One region of the Streptomyces drozdowiczii genome, then DNA from elsewhere that is predicted to be linked to it. Evidence: predicted binding sites of a transcription regulator. Region 1 holds the regulator's gene; the other holds the start of a gene.
The links. Region 1 encodes HspR, which represses chaperone genes until heat shock. Its sites were predicted from a motif close to TTGAGNNNNNNNNNCTCAA; they were not measured.
Positions count from the first base shown of each region.

Region 2: the regulator HspR is predicted to act here: its motif matches at 2,027-2,045, upstream of lon (endopeptidase La).

Region 1 is NZ_CP098740.1:3,689,395-3,692,599, reverse strand. It holds gene NEH16_RS16805 (response regulator transcription factor) at 1-512, shown strand, start outside; gene NEH16_RS16800 (helix-turn-helix transcriptional regulator) at 697-1,677, shown strand; gene NEH16_RS16795 (heat shock protein transcriptional repressor HspR) at 1,745-2,191, opposite strand; gene dnaJ (molecular chaperone DnaJ) at 2,193-3,205, opposite strand, start outside.
Region 2 is NZ_CP098740.1:2,246,641-2,249,845, reverse strand. It holds gene NEH16_RS09935 (isochorismatase family protein) at 1-322, opposite strand, end outside; gene NEH16_RS09930 (DUF4259 domain-containing protein) at 389-790, opposite strand; gene NEH16_RS09925 (class I SAM-dependent methyltransferase) at 1,049-1,804, shown strand; gene lon (endopeptidase La) at 2,068-3,205, shown strand, end outside.

The sequences.
Region 1 (3,205 bases):
AACCTCTCATCGATTCCGGGATCAGCGTACGCACGCTATACCAGCACACTGTCAGGCACAGTCAGCGCACCTACGCGTACGTGGACCTCATGGCCGGCGCGCGTATGGAGATCCGGACGCTGGAGGAACTCATCGAGCGCCTCATCATCTGCGATGACACTGTGGCGTTCATTCCGGCCAGGGACGATCCGCCCATCGCCCTGGAGCTGCGGCACCCCGGGCTGGTCGCGTACCTGACGAAGGTATTCGAACAGCTCTGGAGCAGGGCTGTCCCACTGAACGAGGCGGCGCCCTACGATCCAGCGCGCGACGGCATCACGGGCGTGCAGCGCTCCATCGCCCAACTCCTGGTGGAGGGCCACGTCGATGAAGCCATAGCCCGCCGTCTCGGCATGAATGTGCGTACCTGCCGTGCCCACGTCGCGAAGCTGTCCGCCGTTCTCGGCAGCACCAGTCGCGCCCAACTCGGCTATCTGATCGCCCGGTCAGGAATCCTGGACCAGGATTCCTGACCGGCCGGCCCCAAAGATCCCCACCCCCCGGGCCGGGCGGGCGTGCCACGCAATGGGGGAGAGCATGGCCACGCCCCAGATCAGCCGGGGGAGTTCCCGGCTCCCCCGACACGTCCACACTGGCCCGGGAACTAGGCTGGCACCACCGTCATCTTGCTGCATTGCCAAAAGTGGGGGGTCACAAATGGGCAAGCACGAGGGCATATCGCATCAGCCGCACGGTGATCTGGAACTGTGCGAGGCCGGCGTCACGACGTACAGCGAAGCGCTCAGAGCCGGCCGGCTGCCCCGCTACGCTCTCGAACCCGCCCCGTGCCTCATCGAGTTGGCTCTCGTCCATCCCGATCCACAGGACGATGGCTGGATCCGACCGGTGCCTCCGTCCGCGGCGCTCGCCCATCTGCTCCAGCCGGTCACCCGCGAGATCCACGAACGCATCCGGCTCTCCGCCGCCCTCGCCGACTCCCTGGCACCCCTGGCCTCCGTCGCCAGCACCGACCCCAACCTCGCGATCACCGTCCTCGAGGGCCTTCCACTGATCGACACGGCCATCGAGAACGCTCTGGGCAACACGCGGGAAGAGGTCCTGACGCTGCAACCCGGCGGGACCGGACGGGAGGAGGAGAGGCTCTCGAAGGCGCTGGGCCGTGCCCTCGCCATGGCCGAACGCGGCGTGTCTCTGCGCCACATCTACCAGCACCCCGCGCGCTACAACCAGCCCATCAAGGCGTATCTGGATGAGATCCCGCCCGCCAACATCCAGGTCCGCACCATCGAGCAGACGGCCGAACGGCTCATCATCTTCGACCGCGCCGTCGCCCTGATCCCCGCCAGCGCCAACCGCGACGCCGCCTTGGAGATCCGCCACCCCGCCCTCGTGCGCTACCTGATCCAGGTGTACGAGGTGCTGTGGGCCCAGGCCAAGCCGCTCACCTCTCCCCTTCAGGCGCCCGCGCACGATACCCCGGTCACCGCCGCCCAGCTGAGCGTCGCCCGCCTCCTCGTCGAGGGGAACACCGACCAGATGGTGGCCCGCAAGCTCGGCATCAGCGTCCGCACCTGCCGTGCCCACATCGCCAAACTCATGCACACCCTCGACGCCACCAGCCGCACCCACCTCGGCGCCCTGCTCGTCCGGTCCGGCATCGCGGAGCCCGCCCGATGACGGCGGACAACGCGAAGCGGCCCGCCGCCCCCGGTTGACCGGGGTGGCGGGCCGCCTGGGCGCGGGGTCAGTCCTTGGGGCGCTTGGGGCGCCAGACCACCAGGGCGCTGGTCTGCTGCACGTCCTGGTACGGGACCAGATCGCGCCGGTACGACGCGTGGACCTGGGCCTCGCGCTGCTGCATGGCCGCTGCGGCTCCGTCCACGGCCGCCGAGAGTTCGGCGACGCGCTGCTGGAGCGCCGCGACCTGGTTCTCCAGCTCGATGATGCGCTTGATGCCGGCGAGGTTGATGCCCTCGTCCTGCGACAGCTGCTGCACCGTACGCAGCAGCTCGATGTCGCGGGCCGAGTAGCGCCGGCCGCGTCCGGCCGTGCGGTCGGGCGACACCAGGCCGAGGCGGTCGTACTGGCGCAGTGTCTGCGGATGCAGGCCCGAGAGCTGGGCCGCGATCGAGATCACGTACACCGGGGACTCGTCGGTCAGTTCATAAGGATTACGCCGTCGGCCGTCCACCTCAAGCTCCCTTCGCCGCCTGGAACAGCTCCGCCCTCGGGTCATGCCCCGCGGTCGCCTTGCGGTATGCCTCCAGCGCGTCCCGGGCCTCGGTACCGAGGTCGGTCGGCACGGTCACCTCGACGGTGACCAGGAGGTCGCCCCGGGTGCCGTCCTTGCGGACCGCGCCCTTGCCGCGGGCCCGCATCGTACGCCCATTCGGCGTACCGGCCGGTAGCTTGAGCGTCACGGACGGTCCGCCGAGCGTCGGCACCTTCACCTCGCCGCCGAGCGCCGCCTCCGTGAAGGTGACGGGCACCGTGACGGTGAGGTTGTCGCCCTTGCGGCCGAAGACCGGGTGGGCGTCGACATGGACCACGACGTACAGATCGCCGGCCGGTCCGCCGCGCTCGCCGGGGGCGCCCTTGCCGCGCAGCCGGATGCGCTGCCCGTCCGAGACGCCCGCCGGGATGCGCACCTGCATGGTCTTCGAGGAGCGGGCCCGGCCGCTGCCCTTGCAGACGTCGCAGGGGTCCTGGGCGATGAGGCCGCGGCCCTTGCAGTCCACGCACGGGTCGGTCAGCGAGAAGCCGCCGCCGCTGCCGCGCGAGACCTGACCGGTGCCGACACAGGTCGGGCAGACCCTGGGGGTGCCGTTCTTGTCGCCGGTGCCGGAACACGCCTTGCAGGGGGCCTGGCTGGACATCCGGAGCGGGACCGTGGCCCCGTCGACCGCCTCGGTGAAGCTGAGCGTCACCTCGGACTCGATGTCCTGGCCGCGCCGCGGCTGCACCCTCGTACCGGCGCCGCCGCCGCGGTTGAAGAGGCCGCCGAACACGTCGCCGAGGCCGCCGCCGCCGAAACCGCCGGCGCCGCCGCCCTGGCCCCCGCCCGGGGCGCCTCCGAAGAGGTCCCCCAGGTCGAAGTTGAAGTTGCCCTGGGCGCCGCCCGGCCCGGCCCGGAAGCCGCCGTTGCCGAAGAGGGCGCGCGCCTCGTCGTACTCCTTGCGCCTCTTGGCGTCGCCGAGGACGTCAT
Region 2 (3,205 bases), 1.4 Mb from region 1:
CGCCCGCCTCCGCCAGTACGGCGCCCAGCGACGTGTCCTTGAAGCCGTCGTCCCAGGTCTTGCGGATCACGGATTCCGCGGGGCCCTCCACGACCGGCAGGTGCAGCGCCCAGCCCGGCGTGAACGGCTCGTCGCCCGACCCCGGGTCGCCGTCGTTCTGGAGGTGGACGACGACCGCGCCCGCCCGCCGGGCCCGTGCCAGCAGCCCGGCCGTACGGTCCAGCAGCACATCGGCCGCGGGCACGGCACCCGCGCCGGTCACCCCGTCCTTCTGCACGTCCACGACGATCAGGGCCTGCACGGGGAGCGGGGTCTCGGTCATGCGGCCATCCTGTCCGGCGCGGCGCCGGGGCTCCACGGAATATCGGTGCCGCTGGAGCGGGGCCGCTCAGGGCCGGGGCACAAGGACTCCGCGCAGCTGGTTGACCCCGGTGTGCCAGGGCCCGTCCTCCGCTTCCTCCCAGAGCTCCAGCGCCTCGGACGGTTCCGTCAGGACCCGGTCCAGCGCCCGGAGCGCGAGTCCGCGCAGGCCGGTCAGGTCCGGAAGGGGCTCGTCGGGGCCGTACGCGGAGTCGGCGGGGGCGCCCCCGGGGCACTGCGCCGCGACCAGGGCGGCGGCCGCTATGGCCTCGTTCGCGACGTCCGAGTCCAGGTAGTCCGTGGTCTCCGCCGTCTCGGTCAGCGCGGCCCGGACCATCGCCTCGCGCGCCTCCGGCGCGGCGTCGTCCAGACCGCCGCACCAGTCGGCGGCCGTGTCGTTGTCGAAGGGGCCCACGTCCCACGTACCCATGTGTCTCTCCCGGCGAGCTGTCGAGTCGATCCCCCGCATCGTGACAGGCGCCACTGACAACGCCCGCCGCACCAGTCAGCGGTGTCGGTGCCGTTTCGATGGGTTGCGCCGTGCCATCAGGTTTTGTGCGGATTGACTCTTCGTTTTCCGTCCGCTGCCGCGGCAGGCGGGGGCTTGCGAAAACCATTGGTGCCCGGCCCGCTCCGCTGGTGGACTGACGTCCTACCGTGAATCTGCCGCGTGACGGAGGTAGTGGTGGTGACAGGTTATGGCGTGCTTGCCGAGGTGTACGAATGGCTCATCTCGGATGCGAAGTTGCCTCCAGCCGAGTTCGTTGCGTCGTTCGACGACGTCCTCGATCTCCTGCCGTCGAACGCTCAGGTCCTCGACTGTTCGTGCGGAACCGGGCAGTTGGCGGTTGGCCTCGCCGGTCGTGGCATGCAGGTTGTCGCGACTGACGCCAGCGAGGGGATGGTTCGTCGGACCGCGGAGTTGGCCGAGGAGTTCGGGGCGTCCGTCCGGACCGTACGGGCGAGCTGGGAAGAGCTGCCCGACCATTTCCAGGACAACACGTTCGACATGGTGTTCTGCGTGGGAAATTCGCTTCACCACGCCGCGGGCGCGACAGGCAGGAATGCTGCTCTGGAGTCGATGTCACGGATTCTGCGCCCGGGCGGGCGCTTGGTGCTCACATCGCGCACTTGGGAACTCGTGAGGGCCAGAGGTTCCCGGCTGGACATCTGGGACCGACTCGTCCGACGAAACGGTCGCGATGCCGTCGTGATTTACCGCTGGGAGATTGCGCCGCATTGGGAGGATGAGCACCATATCGAGATTGCGATCGCCCAAATCGATGCGACTGGGCCGGTTCTTGTCCGCTCGGAATTGCTGTCCTGCTGGCCCTACCGGTACGAGGAACTCGAAGTCGAGCTGCACCAGGTCGGACTCCGAACGGAACTGAGCACGTTCGATCTTGAGGCCGAGAACTACATGGTGGTCGCGAGCAAGGTATGAACTCCGGGGCCATCCGCTCCAGCAACGAGAAGGCTGCCGGGTCATGGCCGGGGCGCGGCGGCGTGCCCGGTGCGGCGTCGAACGGCAGCCCGGTCTCGATCTCCACCATCTGCCGCTCCCACTCGCGGGCCGCGGACTCCTGCACCGACTCCGGCGCAGGACATCAGCGGCTGATCGCTCAGAGCGAACAACGTCCGGGGAACATTGTGGGGCTCACAAGCATTGAGCCGGTATAACTCAACTTGACTGCCGAAGGGGAGATCATGGCTACTGAGTCCAACGCCGTCACACCGCTCACCCTGCCCGTGCTGCCGCTCGACGACGAGGTCGTGCTGCCGGGGATGGTGGTGCCGCTGGACCTGTCGGACGCCGAGGTGCGAGCCGCCGTCGAGGCCGCGCAGGCCGCTGCCCGGGAGGGCGGGGGCAAGCCCGAGGTGCTGCTCGTCCCGCGCATCGACGGGACGTACACCGGGATCGGCGTCCGCGGCACCGTCGAGCAGGTGGGGCGGCTCTCCGACGGCGACCCGGGCGCCCTCATCCGGGGCCGCGGCCGGGTCCGCATCGGAGCGGGCACCAGCGGCCCCGGTGCCGCCCTCTGGGTGGAAGGGGTCCGGGTGGACGAATCCGTCCCCGACCCCCTGCCCGGGGCCGTCGCCGAGCTGGTCAAGGAGTACAAGGCGCTCGCCACCAGCTGGCTGAAGAAGCGCGGGGCCTGGCAGGTCGTGGACCGGGTCCAGCAGATCGAGGGCGTCTCCGCGCTCGCCGACAACTCCGGTTACTCGCCCTTCCTCACCACCGCCCAGAAGGTCCGGCTGCTGGAGACCACCGACCCGGTCGCCCGGCTGAAGCTCGCCATCCAGTGGCTGGGTGAACACCTCGCCGAGCAGGACGTCGCCGAGTCCATCGCCAAGGACGTCCAGGAGGGCGTCGACAAGCAGCAGCGCGAATTCCTGCTGCGGCGCCAGCTCGACGCCGTACGCAAGGAGCTGTCCGAACTCAACGGCGACCCGGAGGACGAGTCCGACGACTACCGGGCCCGCGTCGAGGCCGCCGACCTGCCCGAGCACGTCCGCGAGGCCGCGCTCAAGGAGGTCGACAAGCTGGAGCGCGCCTCCGACCAGAGCCCCGAGGGCTCCTGGATCAGGACCTGGCTCGACACCGTCCTCGAACTGCCCTGGACCGAGCGCACCGAGGACGCGTACGACATCAAGGGCGCCCAGGAGATCCTGGACGCCGAGCACGCGGGCCTCCAGGACGTGAAGGAGCGCATCACCGAATACCTCGCGGTGCGCAAGCGCCGGGCCGACCGCGGCCTCGGCGTCGTCGGCGGACGGCGCGGCGGCGCGGTGCTGGCCCTCGTCGGACCGCCCGGCGTCGGCAAGACCTCGCTCGGGGAGTCCG